Amorphoplanes digitatis: one gene and its partner. The main gene of each other region encodes a partner of the protein of the gene in region 2 in a complex. Links are inferred from orthologs where the notes say so. Each region holds a gene or a part of one and is shown on either strand. Other genes may lie near its edges.

Region 1 (10,245 bases), 610 kb from region 2 along the record:
CCTTGAGTCGCGTGACGAGCTCCTCTTCCGGGAGTTCACGCAGCTCGGAGGCCTTAACGCCCGCTGCCATCAGCTTTCACCCACTTCGCGCGTCACGATGCGGCACTTCATCGGGAGCTTGTGGATCGCGCGACGCATCGCTTCGCGCGCGATCGTCTCGTTCGGGAAGGACATCTCGAAGAGAATGCGTCCCGGCTTGACGTTCGCCACCCACCACTCCGGCGAGCCCTTGCCGGAACCCATGCGGGTCTCGGCGGGCTTCTTGGTCAGCGCCTGGTCCGGGAAGATCGAGATCCAGACCTTACCGCCACGCTTGATGTGGCGCGTCATGGCGATACGGGCCGACTCGATCTGCCGGTTGGTCACATACGCCGGCTCCAGGGCCTGGATACCGAACTCACCGAAGACCACCCGGTTGCCGCCCTTGGACGCGCCGTGGCGGTCCGGGTGGTGCGGCTTGCGGAAGCCCTTCGGGGGCTTACGCGGCATCAGCATGTGTCAGCCCTCCTGCTGCGTTTCGGCCGCGGCCGGAGCAACGGCGGTGTCGGTCGTGGGCGCGGCCTCCGCCGAGGCGGGGGTCACAGCCGCGGCCTGGGCGGCACGGCCGGCCTCGGTGCCACCCGCGGTCGTACCGGACGAACCGGAACGGCCACGGCGCGGACGCTCGGGGCGGTCGGCACGGTCACGGCGCGGACGCGCGGGCGCCTCGGGGGCGACCTCGCGACCCGGCACGGCGTCGCCCTTGTAGATCCAGACCTTCACACCGATGCGGCCGAAGGTCGTACGGGCCTCGAAGAAGCCGTACTCGATGTTGGCGCGCAGCGTGTGCAGCGGAACGCGACCCTCACGGTAGAACTCCGTGCGGCTCATCTCCGCGCCGCCGAGGCGGCCGGAGACCTGCACGCGGATGCCCTTGCAGACCGGGTTCTTCATCGCGGACTGCATCGCCTTGCGCATCGCCCGGCGGAAGCTGACCCGGCTGGACAGCTGCTCGGCGACGCCCTGCGCCACGAGCTGTGCGTCCGACTCCGGGCTCTTCACCTCGAGGATGTTGAGCTGCACCTGCTTGCCGGTGAGCTTCTCGAGCTCGCCGCGGATCCGGTCGGCCTCCGCACCCTTACGGCCGATGACGATGCCCGGCCGGGCGGTGTGGATGTCCACGCGGACCCGGTCACGGGTGCGCTCGATGTCGACCTTGGAGATGCCGGCGCGCTCGAGGCCCTTGGACATCATGCGGCGGATCTTGACGTCCTCGCCGATGTAGTCCTTGTAGAGCTTGTCCGCGAACCAGCGGCTCCGCCAGTCGGTGGAGATGCCGAGACGGAACCCGGTGGGGTGAACTTTCTGACCCATTACTCGGCACCCTCCGTGCTCTGCTGGGATTCGGCGGCGGGCGCCGCCTTCTTCGCAGGCGCGGCCTTCTTCGCGGCGGCCTTGCGGGCCGGAGTGGCCACCTGGACCGCCTCCACTGCCACGGTGATGTGGCAGGTGCGCTTGCGGATCCGGTACGCCCGGCCCTGCGCACGCGGCCGGAACCGCTTCAGCGTCGGACCCTCGTCGACGAACGCCTCGCTGACGAGGAGAGCGTCCGGGTCGAGCCGCTCGTTGTTCTCCGCGTTCGCAATCGCGCTCGCGAGCACCTTGTAGACCTGCTCACTCGCGGCCTGCGGTGCGAACTGCAGAACCGTGAGAGCCTCCTTCGCGGGCAGACCGCGGACGAGGTTGATCACACGGCGCGCCTTGTTCGGCGAGATGCGCACGTGGCGCGCAACCGCCCGTGCGCCCGGAAGCGCCGGAGCGTCGCCCTTGACTGGCATCGCTGTAACCCCTCTTGTTTCTTAATCCGTGGACTGCTTAGCGACGACGGCTCTTGCGGTCGTCCTTCTCGTGACCCTTGAACGTGCGGGTCAGAGCGAACTCGCCGAGCTTGTGCCCGACCATGGCCTCGGTGATGAACACCGGGACGTGCTTGCGCCCGTCGTGCACGGCGATCGTGTGCCCGAGCATGTCGGGAATGATCGTCGAGCGTCGCGACCAGGTCTTGATGACGTTCTTCGAGTTCTTCTCGTTCTGGACTTCCACCTTCTTGATGAGGTGGTCGTCGACGAACGGGCCCTTCTTCAGGCTGCGAGGCATCTTTTAACTCCCGTTACCCGCGCTTGCGGGTGGCGTAGCGGCGGCGAACGATCATGCGGTCGCTCTCCTGGCCCTTGCGGCGGGTACGGCCCTCCGGCTTACCGGCGGGGTTGACCGGGTGGCGACCACCTGAGGTCTTACCCTCACCACCACCGTGCGGGTGGTCGACCGGGTTCATGGCGACACCACGGACGGTCGGGCGCTTGCCCTTCCATCGCATGCGGCCGGCCTTGCCCCAGTTGATGTTCGACTGCTCGGCGTTGCCGATCTCGCCGACCGTCGCGCGGCAGCGGATGTCGACGCGGCGAATCTCACCGGAGGGCATACGCAGCGTGGCGTACACACCCTCACGGCCGAGCAGCTGGATGCCAACGCCGGCCGAACGGGCCAGCTTGGCGCCACCGCCGGGACGAAGCTCCACACCGTGGACCGTCGTACCGACCGGGATGTTGCGCAGGGGCAGGTTGTTGCCCGGCTTGATGTCCGCGCCGACACCCGACTCGACCCGGTCGCCCTGCTTGAGGTCCTTCGGCGCGAGGATGTAGCGCTTCTCGCCGTCGGCGTAGTGCAGCAGTGCGATGCGGGACGTGCGGTTGGGGTCGTACTCGATGTGAGCGACCTTGGCCGGCACGCCGTCCTTGTCGTTGCGCTTGAAGTCGATCAGCCGGTACTGCCGCTTGTGACCGCCGCCCTGGTGCCGCGTGGTGATGCGACCGTGGACGTTGCGGCCACCCTTCTTGGGCAGCGGGGCCAGCAGAGACTTCTCCGGCGTCGACCGGGTGATCTCGGCGAAGTCGGCGACGCTGGAGCCACGACGGCCCGGCGTGGTCGGCTTGTACTTACGGATAGCCATGATTTACAACCCCTTAGCTGACCGGGCCGCCGAAGGCCTCGATACGGTCACCGTCAGCCAGCTTCACCATCGCGCGCTTGGTCGCCTTGCGCTGACCGAACCCGGTCTTGGTGCGCTTGCGCTTGCCCTCGCGGTTCGCGGTGTTCACCGTCAGCACGCGGACGTCGAAGATCTGCTGGATCGCGATCTTGATCTGAGTCTTGTTGGCGTCCGGGTGAACCAGGAACGTGTACCAGTTCTGGTCGAGAACGCTGTAGCTCTTCTCGGAGACCACGGGCGCGACGATGATGTCGCGCGGGTCGGCGATCGTGCTCACTTGTCCCCCTCCTCGGCGGCTTCGGCCGGAACGCCCAGGAACTCGTCGAGGGCTTCCTTGGTGAAGACGACCTCGTCGGCGACCAGGACGTCGTACGTGTTGAGCTGGCCGGCCTCGATGAGGTGGACGGTCGGCTCGTTCCGCAGCGAGATCCAGTTCAGCTCGTCGTGGCTGCTCAGGACGACCAGAACCTTGTTCGATTCGGTCGCCTTGCGCAGCGTGGCGATCGCGGCCTTCGTCGACGGCTTCTCGCCGGCGATGAAGCCCTCGACCACGTGCACCAGGCCGTCGCGTGCCCGGTCAGAGAGGGCGCCACGCAGGGCGGCGGCCTTCATCTTCTTCGGGGTCCGCTGGCTGTAGTCGCGCGGCACGGGTCCGTGCACGACGCCACCGCCGGTGAACTGCGGCGCGCGGATCGAGCCCTGACGGGCGCGACCGGTGCCCTTCTGCTTGTAAGGCTTCTTGCCGCCGCCGGCGACCTCGCCACGGGTCTTCGCCTTGTGCGTACCCTGACGGGCCGCAGCGAGCTGCGCCACGACGACCTGGTGCATCAGCGGGATGTTCGCCTGCACGTCGAAGATGTCGCCGGGCAGCTCGACCGAGCCGGCCTTCGTGCCCTCGGTGTTGATCACGTCAACCGAGCTCACTTGGCACCACCCTTCTTCTTCGCCGCCGTACGGACGAGGATCAGCGCGCCCTTGGGGCCGGGAACGGCACCCTTGACGAGCAGCAGGTTGTTCTCCACGTCGACCGCCTGCACCGTGAGGTTCTGCACGGTGAAGCGCTTGTTGCCCATGCGACCGGCCATCCGGGTACCCCGGAAGACGCGGCCGGGCGTCGCGCAGGCGCCGATGGAGCCGGGCGAACGGTGCTTACGCTCCACACCGTGGCTCGACTTGAGGCCGTGGAAACCGTGCCGCTTCATGACACCGGCGTAGCCCTTGCCCTTGGTCTTACCGGTGACGTCGATCGGCGTACCGACCGCGAACGCCTCAACGGTGACCTCCTGGCCGAGCTCGTACTCGGTGGCGTCGCTGGTGCGCAGCTCCACGATGTGGCGCCGCGGCGACACACCCGCCTTCGCGTAGTGGCCGCCCTCCGGCTTGTTGACCTTCCGCGGGTCGATGGCGCCGTACGCCAACTGAACCGCGGTATAGCCGTCAGTCTCGGGGGTGCGGACCTGGGTCACGACGCACGGGCCGGCCTGCACCACGGTTACCGGGACGACCTTGTTGTTGTCCCAGACCTGGGTCATGCCGAGCTTGGCGCCCAGGATGCCCTTCACTTGCCTGTCCATTGTCCGGATCCCTACAGCTTGATCTCGATGTCGACGCCAGCCGGAAGGTCGAGGCGCATCAGCGAGTCGACCGTCTTCGGAGTCGGGTCGATGATGTCGATCAGACGCTTGTGCGTGCGCATCTCGAAGTGCTCGCGCGAGTCCTTGTACTTGTGCGGCGAACGGATCACGCAGAAACGGTTGATCTCCGTGGGCAGCGGCACCGGGCCAGCAACCTGCGCACCGGTACGCGTAACCGTCTCGACGATCTTGCGCGCCGAGGAGTCGACGACCTCGTGGTCATAGGCCTTGAGCCGGATGCGGATCTTCTGTCCCGCCATGGTGGCTTCTGTTTCCTTCTCTCGATGCCGCTACGTGCGAAAGCTGTGGCCCTCGCATGCCCGCAGGACCGTTGGTCCTGCGATGTCCGACCCCCGCGGTCGGGCGTGTCGCGCTGGTGAACCAGGCTCCGCCCCAAGAATCTGGAGCGATCATGCCCGCAAGGAATTCTCCAGGGAGTCTTCCTTGATCCGTCGGGATCGGGGATGCCGGCGGCTACGAACAACCACGCCGGACACCCGGCGAGGGTGGCTGACCGCCCTCTCTCGAAAGCGAGAGCAGCCAACCACCCTGCGCGGACGCAACCTGACTAGTATGCCGCATCGATCGCGGCATTGCTAATCGGGGTGCTTACTCAGACGTTGATCTTCGTGACCGTGCCGGCGCCGACGGTGCGGCCACCCTCACGGATCGCGAACTTCAGGCCCTGCTCCATGGCGATCGGCTGGATCAGCTTGACCGACATGCTGGTGGAGTCGCCCGGCATGACCATCTCGGTGCCCTCGGGCAGCGTGACGACGCCGGTGACGTCCGTGGTGCGGAAGTAGAACTGCGGGCGGTAGTTCTGGAAGAACGGGGTGTGCCGGCCGCCCTCTTCCTTCGAGAGGATGTAGACCTGGCCCTCGAACTCCGTGTGCGGGGTGCTGGTGCCGGGCTTCACGACGACCATGCCGCGCTCGACGTCCTCGCGCTTGATGCCACGCAGCAGCAGACCGACGTTCTCGCCCGCGCGGGCCTCGTCGAGCAGCTTGCGGAACATCTCGATGCCGGTGCAAACGGTCTTGGTCGACTTCTCGCGGATACCCACGATCTCGACCTCCTCGTTCGGCTTGAGGATGCCGCGCTCGGCGCGACCCGTGACAACGGTGCCGCGGCCGGTGATCGTGAACACGTCCTCGATCGGCATGAGGAACGGCTTCTCGGTCTCACGCTCGGGCTGCGGAATCGCGGTGTCGACCGCGTTCATCAGCTCCATGAGCTTGCCGCTCCACTCCTCGTCGCCCTCGAGCGCCTTGAGTGCCGAGACGCGCACGACCGGCAGGTCGTCGCCCGGGAACTCGTAGGTGCTGAGCAGCTCGCGGACCTCGAGCTCGACGAGCTCCAGGAGCTCCTCGTCCTCGACCATGTCGCTCTTGTTCAGGGCGACAACGATGTACGGAACGCCGACCTGGCGGGCCAGGAGCACGTGCTCCTTGGTCTGCGGCATCGGGCCGTCGGTCGCGGCGACCACCAGGATCGCGCCGTCCATCTGGGCGGCACCGGTGATCATGTTCTTGATGTAGTCGGCGTGGCCGGGGCAGTCCACGTGCGCGTAGTGCCGCGACGCGGTCTGGTACTCGACGTGCGCGATCGAGATCGTGATGCCGCGGGCCTTCTCCTCCGGCGCCTTGTCGATCTCGTCGAACGGCGTGTAGGGGTTCAGGTCCGGGTACTGGTCGTGCAGGACCTTCGTGATTGCCGCAGTCAGCGTCGTCTTACCGTGGTCGATGTGACCAATGGTGCCGATGTTGACGTGCGGCTTAGTCCGCTCGAACTTCGCCTTCGCCACTGGTGTCCTCCTGTGGACTGTGTCTTTTCTTCTCGCCCGGCACGCCGATAAGGCGCTCAGGACTCTGTCGACTGCTCGTGCACGTGCGGTCCTCGACGGACCGCACGTGCCTCAACGCGTCAGGCGCCGGTGGCCTTAGCGATGATCTCCTTCGCGACGCTCTGAGGAACCTCGGCGTAGGAGTCGAACTGCATGCTGTAGCTCGCCCGGCCCTGAGTCTTCGACCGCAGGTCGCCGACGTAGCCGAACATCTCCGAGAGCGGCACCAGTGCCTTGATGACGCGAGCGCCGTGACGCTCCTCCATCGACTGGATGATGCCGCGGCGGGAGTTGAGGTCACCGATGACGTCACCCATGTTGTCCTCAGGGGTGGTGACCTCAACGGACATCATCGGCTCGAGGAGTGCGGGGTCGGCCTTGCGGGCCGCCTCCTTCATCACGATCGAGCCGGCGATCTTGAACGCCATTTCCGACGAGTCGACCTCGTGGAACTGACCGTCCACCAGTGTCAGCTTCACGCCGACAAGCGGGTAGCCGGCGAGGACGCCGTACTGCAGCGAGTCCTGCGCGCCCGCGTCCACCGAGGGGATGTACTCCTTGGGGATGCGACCGCCGGACACCGCGTTGACGAACTCGTAGGTCGGGCCGTCCGCCGCGAGCGGCAGGGGCTCGACGGTGACGACGACCTTCGCGTACTGGCCCGAGCCACCGGTCTGCTTCTTGTGCACGTAGGTGAGCTTCTCCACGGTGCCGCGGATGGTCTCACGGTACGCCACCTGCGGCTTACCGATGTTCGCCTCGACGTTGAACTCGCGGCGCATGCGGTCCACGAGGATGTCGAGGTGCAGCTCGCCCATGCCGGCGATGACCGTCTGACCGGTCTCCTCGTCGTTGAAGACGCGGAAGGTCGGGTCCTCCTCGGCGAGGCGCTGAATCGCGACGCCCAGCTTCTCCTGGTCCGACTTGGTCTTCGGTTCGATGGCGACCTGGATGACCGGCTCCGGGAAGGTCATCGACTCCAGGATGACCGGGTTCGCCGGGTCGCTGAGCGTGTCGCCGGTGGTGGTCTGCTTGAGACCCTGGACGGCGATGATGTCGCCGGCCTGCGCCGACGGGCGCTCCTCACGCTTGTTCGCGTGCATCTGGTAGATCTTGCCGATCCGCTCCTTGCGGTCCTTGGTGGAGTTGACCACCTGGGAGCCGGAATCGAGCGTGCCGGAGTAGACCCGGACGTAGGTGAGCTTGCCGAGGTGCTTGTCCGTCTGAATCTTGAACGCCAGGCCCGAGAAGGGCTCGTCGTTCGACGGCTTGCGCACGATCGGGGTCTCACCGTCGACGGCCGTACCGTCGATCGCGGGGACGTCCAGCGGCGACGGCAGGAAGTCGACGACGGCGTCGAGCATGGGCTGAACGCCCTTGTTCTTGAACGCCGAGCCACACAGCACCGGGTTGGCCTTGCTGGCGATCGTGGCGCGCCGGATGGCGGCCTTGATCTCGTCCTGGGAGACCTCTTCGCCCTCGAGGTACTTCTCCATGACGAAGTCGTCCACGTCGGCGAGCGTCTCGATGAGCTTCTCGCGCCACTCGGTCGCGGAGTCCAGCAGATCTGCCGGGATCTCCTCGATCGCGTAGTCCTCACCCTTGGTGGTCTCGCCACGCCAGGTGAGCGCCCGCATGCCGATCAGGTCGACGACGCCGATGTGGTCACCCTCGAGCCCGATCGGGATCTGGAGGACGAGCGGCGTGGCGTTGAGCCGGTCGATCATCATCTGCACGCAGCGGAAGAAGTCAGCGCCGGTCCGGTCGAGCTTGTTGACGAAGCACATCCGGGGGACGTGGTACTTGTCCGCCTGCCGCCAGACGTTCTCCGTCTGGGGCTCCACGCCGGCGACGCCGTCGTAGACCGCGACGGCACCGTCGAGCACACGCAGCGACCGCTCGACCTCGACCGTGAAGTCGACGTGGCCGGGCGTGTCGATGATCTGGATCGTGTACCCGTTCCACTCGCACTTCGTGGCGGCGGAGGTGATGGTGATGCCGCGTTCCTGTTCCTGCTCCATCCAGTCCATGACGGCCGCGCCCTCGTGGACTTCACCGATCTTGTACGTGATACCGGTGTAGAACAGGATCCGCTCGGTCGTCGTGGTCTTACCAGCGTCGATGTGCGCCATGATGCCGATGTTGCGTACCTTGGCGAGCGCGTCTGCGGCGGCCACTTCAATCCCTACTTTTCTTCGTCGTCGTCTCTACAGGACCGGTACGACTGACTGCGTTGGCCCGGCGGGAACCGGGCCGGCAGCGGGGTCTTACCAGCGGTAGTGCGCGAAGGCCTTGTTGGACTCCGCCATCTTGTGGGTGTCCTCGCGCCGCTTCACGGCAGCACCGAGGCCATTGCTGGCGTCGAGCAGCTCGTTCTGCAGGCGCTCGATCATGGTCTTCTCGCGGCGGGCCTTGGAGTACTGGACCAGCCAGCGCAGACCGAGGGTCGTCTGCCGCGGCGTGCGGACCTCGACCGGCACCTGGTAGGTCGCGCCACCGACACGGCGGCTGCGGACCTCAAGGGTCGGCTTGACGTTGTCCATGGCGCGCTTGAGCGTCACCACGGGGTCGGTGCCGCTCTTCTCCCGGCAGCCCTCGAGGGCGCCGTAGACGATGCGCTCGGCGAGCTGACGCTTGCCCCCGACCAGGATCTTGTTCACCAGCTGGGTGACCAGCGGTGAGTTGTAAACCGGGTCCGGAACCACCGGGTGGCGCGGAGCGGGGCCCTTACGCGGCATGTCAGCTCTTCTCCTTCTTCGCGCCGTAACGGCTGCGGGCCTGCTTGCGGTTGCGGACACCCTGGGTGTCCAGCGAACCGCGGACGATCTTGTAGCGGACGCCCGGGAGGTCCTTCACACGACCGCCGCGCACGAGCACGATCGAGTGCTCCTGCAGGTTGTGGCCGACGCCCGGGATGTACGCCGTCACCTCGATCTGGCTGCTGAGCTTCACACGAGCGACCTTGCGCAGCGCAGAGTTCGGCTTCTTGGGGGTGGTGGTGTACACGCGCGTGCACACGCCGCGCCGCTGGGGGCTTCCCTTCAGCGCCGGCGTCTTGGTCTTGCTCGTCTTCGCCTGGCGGCCCTTTCGGACCAGCTGCTGGATCGTGGGCACCGGGTTTCTCCGCTCCCTTCGGCCGCCCTTTTAGCGGCCGCAATGTCTTCGTTTGCGATGTGCGTCGTGAGACCCCGGTTTGGGTCTCCGACACCCGCGGTCGGGCGTGTCGTCCGGCTCACGGTCCCGCCGCGCGCTTGACACACGCAACGAGTGTTTCTGTCTTTGTCAGGGCTGTAACCCTGTCGTGCCACTGCCCCGTCGATTACCACAGACTCGGGCGCACGCACGAGTTGCCCGGGCGAGCCCGGGCACGAGGGGAAAGAGTACCCACCTCGGGGACACAGGTCAAAACGAGCCTGCTTCCCCTGATGGACATCTCCAACTAACAAGTGTACCGGGTGCCCCGGCACGACAGAGCCGCGGTGTCGGATCCGGCACCACGAGGTCTCACGATGACTGCAATACCACTACCAACAACAACGTCAGCACCGCGATTCCCAGCCCGGCTCCCCCGCACCAGACCCCCGCGACGGCGACGCCGTTGCCGGTGAAGCGGACCCGGCCCTCGGCACCGGAGCGGCGGATCTGCCGCCGTGAGACCAGGCCCACAGCGATGGCTCCGCCGCCGAACAGGACGCTCAGCAGGGCGAACGCTCCCGCCACCCAGCCGCCCCAGCCCT
Region 2 (10,497 bases):
CGTACTCGGGCAGGACCGCGAGGTCCGCGCCGGCCGAGGCCGCGCGGCCCAGCAGGTCGCGGGCGGCGGCCAGATTCGCGGCCCGGTCGTCACGAGCGTTCAGCTGGCATACGGCGACGCGCATGACTGCCAGCGTACGGGCAACAGCACTCGCCAGAAACCAGAGCTCAGCGTGGCGGCGGCATGAACAGGGCCTCGGCGCCGACCGGCTCGTAGCCGGCCGCCAGGAAGGCGCGCAGGCTCGCCGCGTTGCCCGGAGCGACCTGGGCCCACACCGGCCGACCCTCCGGCACCAGATGACGGGCAGCGGCCGCGAGAGAGAGCGTCCCAGCCCCTTGTTGCGGGCGTCCTCCGCCACCTCGACGGCGGCCTCCCAGCGCCCGGCCAGTCCCCGGCCCAGGACGAGCACCGCGGATCCGCACGTCCAGGCCCGTACGTCCTGGCGGTATTCCCGCGCGCGGACCACCCGGGGGTGGTCACTGTCCGCGATCGGCGTGAGCGGGACAGCGGGTTCCCCCGCCGCGGGCGGGGCGAGCAGGACCGCGTCGATGTTGCCGGCGGCCAGGCGCAGCCGCTCCTCGAGGGCGCCGAGGAACCTCGGCGAGAGGGGTGCGCTGAGATTGTCGCCGGTGCCGAGCCACGAGTCGACCCAGGGCCGGTCGACGTCGGCGGCCACGACCACATGGCCGGGAAACGACGCCACCGCCGCCCGTTGGGGCGACGGTGGAGACACCAGTTCGAGCCAGGGGTCCGTCGGGAGTCGTTCGTGGTGCTCGACCCGGGCCAGGACCTCCGGAAGACCGTGCGGTGCGGTCAGGCCGACTTCTCCTCGCGTTCGCGACGGGCGCGGCGGCCGACGAATTCGCGGGGGACGATCGTCGGTATGACGTTCTCCACCACTACCTCGCGGGTGATGAGCACCCGGGCGGCATCGGGGTTGCTGGGTACCTCGTACATCACGGAGAGGAGGACCTCCTCCATGATGGCCCGCAGGCCGCGGGCGCCGGTGCCGCGGAGCATCGCCTGGTCGGCGATCGCCTCGAGGGCGCCGGTGTCGAACTCGAGCTCAACGCCGTCGAGCTCGAAGAGCCGCTGGTACTGCTTCACGTACGCGTTGCGGGGCTCGGTGAGGATCTTGATGAGCGCCTCGCGGTCGAGGTTGCGCACGGTGGTGATGACCGGCAGCCGGCCGATGAACTCGGGGATCAGGCCGAACTTCAGCATGTCCTCGGGCATGACCTTGCTGAAGATGTCGTCCGTGTCGCGGTCCGAGATCGAGCGCAGGTGTGCGCCGAAGCCGACGCCGCCCTGGCCGACCCGGGACTCGATGATCCGGTCCAGGCCCGCGAACGCCCCACCGACGATGAACAGCACGTTGGTGGTGTCGATCTGGATGAACTCCTGGTGCGGGTGCTTACGGCCGCCCTGCGGCGGGACGTTCGCCACCGTACCCTCGAGGATCTTCAGCAGGGCCTGCTGGACGCCCTCGCCGGACACGTCGCGGGTGATCGACGGGTTTTCGCTCTTGCGGGCGATCTTGTCGACCTCGTCGATGTAGATGATGCCCTGCTCGGCGCGCTTCACGTCGTAATCCGCGGCCTGTATCAACTTGAGCAGGATGTTCTCGACGTCCTCGCCGACGTAGCCGGCCTCGGTCAGCGCCGTGGCGTCCGCGATCGCGAACGGGACGTTGAGCATGCGGGCCAGCGTCTGCGCCAGGTGGGTTTTACCGCAGCCGGTGGGGCCGATGAGCATGATGTTGGACTTGGCCACCTCGACGTCGCTACCGCCTCCGGGCGCGCCGGCCGACTCGGCCTGAATCCTCTTGTAGTGGTTGTAGACAGCGACAGAGAGGGCCTTCTTGGCCTGCTCCTGCCCGACCACGTAGTTGTCGAGGAACTGGCAGATCTCCATCGGCTTGGGAAGCTCTTCCCACTTCACCTCGCCGGTTTCGGCCAGCTCTTCCTCGATGATCTCGTTACAGAGGTCGATGCACTCGTCGCAGATGTAGACACCAGGGCCCGCGATGAGCTTTTTGACCTGCTTCTGGGACTTCCCACAGAAGGAGCACTTCAGTAGGTCGCCACCGTCGCCGATCCGTGCCACCTACGTTCTCCCTGCGCTCATCGGCCGGCTTGTGCCGGCCCCTGGCCTGAGGATGGTTTCCTCGTCGCCAAACAACGTCCTACAGAGTTCATCGTCTGCCGACCCGCGTTACTGAGGTTGCTGGCTCGACGTTACCCGCTGACGGGCAGTTCTCCGACCCCCCAAAACGGGCGTGTCAGGGGTCAGTCAGTCTAGCGCGCGCCGACCGACCCCCGACATGACACGTTTGGGCTCAGACGCCGGCGTTCTGGAGGCTCTTCTTGCGGGTGGCCAGGACGGTGTCGACCAGGCCGTACTCCTTGGCCTCGCTGGCCGTCATGATCTTGTCTCGGTCGATGTCCTTGCGGACCTTCTCGACCGACTGGTTGGAGTGCTTGGCGAGCATCTCCTCGAGCTGGGTGCGCATGCGCATGATCTCGCGTGCCTGGATCTCGATGTCCGAGCCCTGGCCGTAGCCGCCCTCGGTGGCCGGCTGGTGGATGATGATCCGCGAGTGCGGGAGCGCCATCCGCTTGCCGGGGGTGCCGCCGGAGAGCAGCACCGCGGCCGCGCTGGCCGCCTGGCCGAGGCAGACCGTGCTGATGTCCGGACGGACGTACTGCATCGTGTCATAGATCGCCGTCATCGCGGTGAACGACCCACCGGGCGAGTTGATGTACATCAGGATGTCGCGGTCCGGGTCGGCGCTCTCCAGCGTCAGCAGCTGGGCCATCACGTCGTTGGCCGACGCGTCGTCCACCTGGACGCCGAGGAAGATGATCCGGTCCTCGAACATCTTGTTGTACGGGTTCGACTCCTTCACGCCGTACGACGTGCGCTCGACGAACGAGGGCAGGACGTAGCGGTTGTGCACCGGAGCGAACCCGGGAGGCATCGTCAGGTCGGTCATGGTCAGCTCTCCTCAGTTCAGCGTTCCGGCGCCCTCGGGAACCTGTGTGGCACCCGTGATCACCTTGTCGATGAAGCCGTAGTTCTTGGCCTCCTCCGCCGTGAACCAGCGGTCCCGGTCGGAGTCGGCCTCGATCTGCGCCTGGTCCTGGCCGGTGTGGAAGGCCACCCGGTCCTGGAACATGCGCTTGGTGTAGAGCATCTGCTCGGCCTGGATGGCGATGTCGGCGGCCGTGCCGCCCATGCCACCCGACGGCTGGTGCATCATGATCCGCGCGTGCGGCAGCGCGTAACGCTTGCCCGCCGTGCCGGCACAGAGCAGCAACTGCCCCATCGACGCGGCCATGCCCATGGCCACGGTGGAGACGTCGTTGTCGATGAACTGCATGGTGTCGTAGATCGCCATGCCGGAGTAGACGGAACCACCCGGCGAGTTGATCCACAGGTTGATGTCGCGCTCGGGGTCTTCCGCGGAGAGCAGGAGCAGCTGCGCGCAGATGCGGTTGGCAACCTGATCGGTCACCTCGCTGCCGAGGAAGATGATCCGCTCGCGCAGGAGGCGGTTGTAGACCGAGTCGTCCAGGTTGCCACTGAGGGAGTCACCACGCAGCGTGGGACTTGCAGGGATGTGCAGATCGGTCATGGCAGCCCTTCACAGCTGACTGTGTCGGCCGAGGGATCCGGCCGACAGGTTGTCCGTCGTAGAACCAACCTAACCGGTCGCATCCGCATCAGCTTCCCGCTCGGGCAGGTGTTCGCTGACAGCGCATCAGCTCCCTCCGTACCCGAAAAAAAGCGTAGGCCGCCGCGTGCCGCAAGGGGCGCGCGGCGGCCGATCCGCCCGGATATCAGTGGTTGTGCCCGGCGTGCTCGTCCTCGGAGGCCTCGCGGAGGTCGTCGAGGCTGAGCGTGTTGCCGGCGGAGTCCTTCATCGTGACCTGCTCCATGACGTTGGCCAGGGCCTTGCCGCGGCGCACGTCGCCGAAGACGGCCGCGGCCGCCCCCGACTTCACGAGCTGGTCGTAGTACTGCTGGGGCTGCATCTGCGCGCGCTGCGCGCGGTGCACGATCTCGTGGCCGAACTCGTCGTCGGAGACCTGGATCTCCTCCGCGTCCGCGATCGTGTCGAGCAGCAGCTGGATCCGGACGCCCTCGGTGGCCGCCTCGGTCAGCTCGCTGTCGATCTGCTCCTCGGTCTTCTCCTCCGAGGTCAGGTAGTCCTCGAGGCTGGCGCCGATGCGCTCCAGCTGGTCGGTCATCGCCTGCTTGCGGCCCTCGACCTCGTCCTTGACGATGCCCTCGGGCGCCGGGATGTCGGCGGCCTCGACGAGCTGCTTGAGCGCCTCGTCGCGGGCGGCGTAGATCTGCTCGACCTTCTTGACCTTGCTCAGCCGCTCCTTGAGGTCGGCCTTGAGCTCGTCGAGGGTGTCGAACTCGCTCGCCAGCTGCGCGAACTCGTCGTCGATCTCGGGCAGCTGCTTGTCCTTGACGCTACGCACCGTAACGGCCACCTCGGCGTCGCGGCCGGCGAAGTCGCCGCCGACGAGCTGCGTGGTGAACGTGGCGTCGGCGCCCGTGACCAGGCCGACGAGGACGTCGTCGAGGCCCGGGAGAAGCTGCTTGCTGCCGACCTCGTGCGAGATGTTGGTCGCGGAGCCGCCGGGCACCTCCTCGCCGTCGACCGTCGCCCGCAGGTCGAGCTGGACGTAGTCGCCCTCCGCCGCCGGGCGGTCAACGGTCTTGAGGGTGGCGAAGCGCTCACGCAGGCCGGAGATCTGCTCGTCGATCTCGCTGTCGCCGATCTCGACGGCCGGAACCTCAACCGTGATGCCCGAAAGGTCCGGAATGGTGATCTCCGGACGGACGTCGACCTCCGCGGTGAACTTCAGCGGCTCGTTGTCGGCGAACTCGGTGATCTCCACCTCAGGGCGGCCCAGCGTCTTGACGTCGTGCTCGCGCACCGCGGCCAGGATCTGCTGCGGGATGGCCTCCTGCACGGCCTCGTTGAGGACCGTGCCCCGGCCGACGCGCTGGTCGATGACCGCGGCGGGGATCTTGCCCCGGCGGAAGCCCGGAATCTGGACCTGAGAACCGATCTCACGGTACGCCTTCAGCAGGCTGGGCTTCAGCTCGTCGAACGGCACCTCGATGGCGAGCCGCACCCGAGTCGGACTCAGAGTCTCGACGGTGCTCTTCACAGGCGTACTCCTTGATGGATCTCTTCGTGTGTTGGTGAAGTCGGGGTGGCGGGATTTGAACCCACGGCCCCTCGCTCCCAAAGCGAGTGCGCTACCAAGCTGCGCCACACCCCGTGGCGACGGCAAGTGTATGCGGTCCACCGCGTGTCGTGTGCCGCGGCGTCACCCGCGTGCGCCACGCGGGGGATATCGGGTTCGCATGCCGCGGCGGCATTCAGTAGGCTGACCCCGGCACCGCACAGCAGTGGGGTGTCACGCGGGCGTAGCTCAATGGTAGAGCCTCAGTCTTCCAAACTGATTACGCGAGTTCGATTCTCGTCGCCCGCTCGGAGTACAAAGGCCCAGGTCAGGGAGCATATCCCGAACCTGGGCCTTCGTCGTTCCAACGACCTAAATGATCTTGCGGGCCGGTAGCTCAGCCCACAGGCCGCTCGCCCTTCTTCCTCCGGCCGCCGGCCTTACTCCCCGGGTGCCCGCACCCGAGGATGCGGCAAGGGTGTTCCCCGTGTGCCCCAGTTCGTGGAGGCGGCAGCCGGGCAGCCCGACCGACGCCACCGCGTCGCGCCAGCCGGCCGCCTTGCCGAGGAACTCGACCGCAGCACGCGGCACTTCGCCCCTGTGAAGATCAGCACGTCCGGGTCGTTACACGGCTGTCGAGATGACGGAGAGGAACGTGCTGTTGACGCCCGCTTCGAGCACGGACACGTCGCTGGGCTCGTACACGGTCTCTCCGAAGCACACCGACCAAGAGTGCGCCGCGACCCCTGCTCTCAGGCACTCCCACCGACCACGGGGGCCGGGTCGGTTTATTTGCACTGCCGCTTCGGCGTAGTAGACGCTCGATCGGCTGTTGCGCACGATCACTGCCACCTGCACGTCCGACCCAGACCCATGGTTCGTCCTGATCCCACAGGCCTGCGCGAACACGTTGGCTTCGATCGGCAAGGTGCTACCGCAGTTCCACAAGGAGGTGCCGACATCGTCCGAATGGAAATTGGGCAGCCGGCTCGACGCCGCGCGTGCGCCCGCGAGGTCTGCGCGGCACCAGGGCGAGCACGGAGGCCTGGGCGACGGCGACCTGGTCGCCCGGGAGTGTGATAGCGGTCATAGCTGCCACGGAAACGTCTCAGACTCGGATACGGCTGTGCCCGTAGTCGGGGTGACCCTCCAGGAACCCGCAGACGAAGCAGGGTCCTTCACTGACTCGGCGCGCGTACTGCTCAAGGTTGATACCCACGGTTGCCTAGAGGTCCCGGCCGAGGACGGCCGCGGCTACCGCGCCGACGTCGACGGGCTGGTCCGTGCGTACCCGCACGGTCAGCCCGACACCCAGCGGCTCGGCGCGCGCCGCCCAGTCCTCCCAGCAGGCCGCCAGCCGCCGCGCATCCTGATATACCGCCGGCCGGCTACGCGCCGCGAAGCGCTCGCGGGCGACGTCGGCCGGCACCTCGCACCAGATCTCGGCCACCATCGGGGCGCAGCAATGCTCTAAGCCCGCCTTGACGAGGCCCAGGTCACGAGGCTTGAACCACCAGGACTCGAGGATCACCGTGCCGGGCATCTCGGCGACCAGACTCCATGCCGTCTCCATCGCGATGCGACCCAACGAAGGCGTGGCAGCGGAGGGGAACGCATCCGCGAGCAGCTCCTTGATCGAGTCCTTCGACACCAGAGGCACAGAGAGCTGAACGGCCAGCTGTGAAGCGAGCGTCGTCTTGCCGGACGCGGGCAACCCGTTCACCAGTACCAGGCGATCGACCATGTCAGTCCGCGGACGGGTGTTGAAGCTGCTGGTGGAGCTGCCCGGCGATGTTCACCACCACTGAGAACCGGAACACCTGAATCTCGTCGACGTTGAAGCTGCCGGTGACGATGGGTGGCGGCGCGTAGGCGTACACCTCGTCATCGTTCAGGCTCAGGCCCCGCCGGTGGAAAGCGGCCATTGCCAGCGCGCCCAACAGGTACTGGTCCTGGCCTTCCTCTGTCTCCAGGTCGGCGATCAGCTCGGCGCGGCTCGCCCATCCCGGCGTGAGCTCTCCACCGAGCGTGTCGAGAAACCACCACGCGCCGTGTTCGTCCTCCAGGAAGATGTTGCCGAACAGTGAGGCGAAGCGGGGCGTCTTGCCATGCAGGTCCAGCCATGACCATGACTCCAGCGCCGCGGCGTACTGGTCGTCGCTGAACTGCTTGGTGAGCTCCATCCCAGCATCCGATCATGGGCAACATGCGGCGGTCCAGGACGGGGACCGATCACCCTCGTTCCCGGCGGACTTGTTCGAGCATGGCTATGTCGGACTCCAGGTCAGGGTGGCCGACCTGCCGGTTCAGTTCCACCGCCTTCTCCAGTTCGGCGACGGCCCGGTCGAGCTCGCCCCGCTGGCGGTAGATCATCGCGACGTTGAACCGCGTGACGGCCTCGCCGGCCCGGTCGCCGACCTCCTGGCGGATCGGCAGGGCCCGGCCGTAGTAGTCCAGCGCCTGCTGCGGGTCGCCCAACCCGTCGTACACGCCGCCGATGTTGTTCAAGCTGACGGCCTCGCCGACCCGGTCACCCACCTCCTGCACGATCGGCAGCGCCTGCCGGTAGTAGCCCAGCGCAAGCTGCCGATCGCCCAGGCCGTGGTGCACGTGGCCGATGTTGTTCAACGTGGTGGCTTCACCGGCCCGGTTCCCGACCTCCCGCAGGATCGGCAGGGCCTGCCCGAAGTACTCCAGCGCCTGCTGCCGGTCGCCCGCCCCGTCGAAGACACGGCCGATGTTGTTCAACGTGGTGGCTTCGCCGCCCCGGTCGCCGACCTCCCGCAGGATCGGCAGGGCCTGGCCGTAGTAGTCAAGCGCCCGCTGCGCGTCGCCCGCCACCGAGAACACGTGGCCGATGTTGCTCAACGTGACAGCCTCGCCGCCCCGGTCACCGACCTCCCGGCGGATGGGCAGGGCCTGCCCGAGATAGTCCAGCGCCTGCTGTAGTTCACCCAGTCCGTCGTACACGTGGCCGAGGTTGTTCAACGCGGCGGCCTCACCGGCCCGGTCACCCACCTCCCGCAGGATCGGCAGGGCCTGGCCGTAGTAGTCAAGCGCACGCCGCCGGTCGCCCCAACCGTCGTACACGCCGCCGATGTTGCTCAATGCGGCGGCCTCGTTCCCGCGGTCGCCGGCGGCCCGGTACAGGCCCAGCGCGCGGTCGTAGACGGCCAGCGCCTCGGCCGGGAATCCGGTGACCTGTTTGGCCCAACCCAGGTGGTAGTAGGCGGCGGCGTCCTCGCCAAGGGTCAGGGTCTGCTCGGCCAGCCGGATCACGTCGGCGAACCGCGACCGGGCCAGCCACACGCGACCGACCCGGTCACCGACAACCCGCGCGATCGCCGCGTCCTGGCCGGCCACCGCCAGGCGATGCACCTCCACAAACCGCGCCACCGATGTCATCGCGATCTCGTCTGCTCCTGACGGGCAAGCTCCAGCATGGCGGTGTCGCGGTCCAGATTGGGGCGGCCGACCTGCCGGTCCAGCTCCACGACCTGCTCCAGCTCGGCGACGGCCCGGCCCAGCTCGCCCAGCTGGCGATGGATCATGGCGATGTTGTAGAGCGTGACTGCCTCACCGGCCCGGTCACCGACCTCCCGCAGGATCGCGCGGGCCTGGCCGAGGTACTCCAGCGCCCGCCCAGGATCACCTGACCCGTCGTACACCAGGGCGATGTTGTTCAGGGTGATGGCTTCACCGGCCCGATCGCCGACCTCGTGGCGGATCGGCAGGGCTTGCAGGAAGTGGTCCAGCGCCTGCTTCCGGTCGCCCAGCCCGGCGTGCACGAAACCGATGTTGTTCAACGCGGTGGCTTCACTGGCCCGGTTCCCGACCTCCCGGACGATGAGCAGGGCTTGGCCGTAGTGGTTCAGCGACTGCTCCGGGTCGCCCAGCCCGTCGTACACGCTGCCGATGTTGTTCAGCGTGACGGCCTCGTTGGCCCGGTCACCTACCTGCCGGAAGATCGGCAGGGCCTGCCCGAAGTAGTCCATCGCCCGCTGCCGGTCACCCAACCCGGCGTACACGCCACCGATGTTGCTCAACGTGGCGGCCTCGTTCCCGCGCTCCTGGGCGGCCCGGTACAGGCTCAACGCGCGGTCGTAGGCGGCCAGCGCCTCCATCGGGAAACCGGTGGCCTGTCTGCCCCGGCCCAGGTCGTAGAAGGCGCCGGCGTCCTCACCCAGCGCCAGGGTCTGCTCGGCCAACCGGATCACGTCGGCGAACCGCGACCGGACCAGCCACACCCGACCGACCCGGTCACCCACCGTGCGCGCGATCGTGGCTTCGCGTCCGGCCACCGCCAGGCGATGCACCTCCACCAGCTGAGCCATCGACGCCGTCACGGCTCGGCCCCCGGAACCGTTCCCGCCTGTTCCTGGCGGACCTGCTCCAGCATCGCGGTGTCGGACTCCAGGTCAGGGTGGCTGACCTGGCGGTCCAGCTCCACGACCTGCTCCAGTTCGTCGACGGCCCAGCCCAGCTCACCCCAGCGGCGGTAGATCATGGCGATGTTGAACCGCGTGACGGCCTCACCGGCCCGGTCACCGACCTCGCGGCGAATCGGCAGAGCCTGGCCGAAGTAGTCCAGCGCCTGTTGAAGGTCGCCCAGCCCTTCGTGCACCAGGCCGATGTTGTTCAGCGTGACGGCTTCACCGGCCCGGTCGCCGACCTCACGGCGCATCGGCAGCGCCCGCTCGAAGTGGTCCAGCGCCTGCTCCAGGTCGCCCAGTCCGTTGTACGCAAGGCCGATGTTGTTCAACATGACGGCTTCACCGGCCCGGTTCCCGACCTCCCGGACGATGAGCAGGGCCTGCCCGTAGTAGTCCAGCGCCTGCTGCCGGTCGCCCAGCCCGTCGTACACGTGGCCGAGGTTGCCCAGCGTGGCGGCTTCACCGTCCCGGTCACCGACCTCCCGCTGGATCGGCAGGGCCTGGCCGTAGTAGTCCAGCGCCCGCTGCCGGTCGCCCAAACCGTCGTACACGGCACCGATGTTGCCCAGCGCGGCGGCCTCGTTCACCCGCTCCTGGCGAGCCCGGAACAGGGTCAGCGCGCGGTCGTAGGCGGCCAGCGCCTCGGCCGGGTAACCGGTGACCTGCCTGGCCCATCCCAGGTCGTAGTAGGCGCCGGCGTCATCGCCCAGCGTCAGGGTGAGCTCGGCCATCCGCATCACGTCGGCGAAGCGCGACCGGACCAGCCACACTCGACCGACCAGATTTCCCACCGAACTCGCGATCCCGGCCTCGCGGCCGGCCACCGCCAGGCGATGCACCTCCACCAGCTGGGC

Evidence for each region.
Region 1: the proteins of tig (region 2) and rpsG are in contact, whole or in part, in a crystal structure (PDB 3GTY), measured with the Thermotoga maritima proteins. The link is inferred for Amorphoplanes digitatis from one-to-one orthologs. Residues at the interface, in WP_004081061.1 of Thermotoga maritima: Glu122, Val124, Val129, Leu130, Tyr133, Glu188, Gly259, Ile262, Tyr263, Glu266, Ser270, Glu273, Gln274, Glu277, Arg308, Gln311, Ile312, Ser315, Tyr316, Glu325, Arg329, Arg336, Leu363, Phe366, Trp367, Arg373, Leu377, Arg381, Leu384, Glu387; in WP_004081843.1 of Thermotoga maritima: Lys34, Lys52, Lys55, Glu59, Arg62, Gln63, Glu66, Asn67, Lys69, Val71, Arg95, Ala109, Lys110, Lys111, Gly112, Arg113, Pro114, Glu117, Glu121, Ile124, Ala125, Tyr127, Asn128, Asn129, Thr130, Gly131, Lys135, Asp139, Arg142, Met143.

The regions. Positions count from the first base shown.
Region 1 is NZ_JACHNH010000001.1:8,023,828-8,034,072, forward strand. The notes cover bases 7,512-10,245. They hold rpsG (30S ribosomal protein S7), read right to left. Parts: upstream 9,247-10,245; coding sequence 8,776-9,246; downstream 7,512-8,775. Other genes in these bases: fusA (elongation factor G), read right to left, coding at 7,512-8,685; rpsL (30S ribosomal protein S12), read right to left, coding at 9,248-9,622; BJ971_RS35510 (hypothetical protein), read right to left, coding at 10,013-10,245. Also shown: rpmC (50S ribosomal protein L29), read right to left, coding at 1-70; rplP (50S ribosomal protein L16), read right to left, coding at 70-495; rpsC (30S ribosomal protein S3), read right to left, coding at 499-1,353; rplV (50S ribosomal protein L22), read right to left, coding at 1,353-1,817; rpsS (30S ribosomal protein S19), read right to left, coding at 1,855-2,136; rplB (50S ribosomal protein L2), read right to left, coding at 2,150-2,989; rplW (50S ribosomal protein L23), read right to left, coding at 3,003-3,305; rplD (50S ribosomal protein L4), read right to left, coding at 3,302-3,952; rplC (50S ribosomal protein L3), read right to left, coding at 3,949-4,602; rpsJ (30S ribosomal protein S10), read right to left, coding at 4,614-4,922; tuf (elongation factor Tu), read right to left, coding at 5,276-6,469; more of fusA, read right to left, coding at 6,589-7,511.
Region 2 is NZ_JACHNH010000001.1:7,418,821-7,429,317, forward strand. The notes cover bases 3,018-6,003. They hold tig (trigger factor), read right to left. Parts: upstream 5,193-6,003; coding sequence 3,843-5,192; downstream 3,018-3,842. Other genes in these bases: BJ971_RS32515 (ATP-dependent Clp protease proteolytic subunit), read right to left, coding at 3,018-3,637. Also shown: BJ971_RS32500 (carbon-nitrogen hydrolase family protein), read right to left, coding at 1-124; ATP-dependent Clp protease ATP-binding subunit ClpX, read right to left, coding at 814-2,106; BJ971_RS32510 (ATP-dependent Clp protease proteolytic subunit), read right to left, coding at 2,339-2,995; more of BJ971_RS32515, read right to left, coding at 3,008-3,017; BJ971_RS32535 (P-loop nucleotide/nucleoside kinase family protein), read right to left, coding at 6,436-6,954; BJ971_RS32540 (hypothetical protein), read right to left, coding at 6,956-7,393; BJ971_RS32545 (tetratricopeptide repeat protein), read right to left, coding at 7,443-8,615; BJ971_RS32550 (tetratricopeptide repeat protein), read right to left, coding at 8,612-9,544; BJ971_RS32555 (tetratricopeptide repeat protein), read right to left, coding at 9,553-10,497. UniProt on the Bacillus subtilis protein: Involved in protein export. Acts as a chaperone by maintaining the newly synthesized protein in an open conformation. Functions as a peptidyl-prolyl cis-trans isomerase.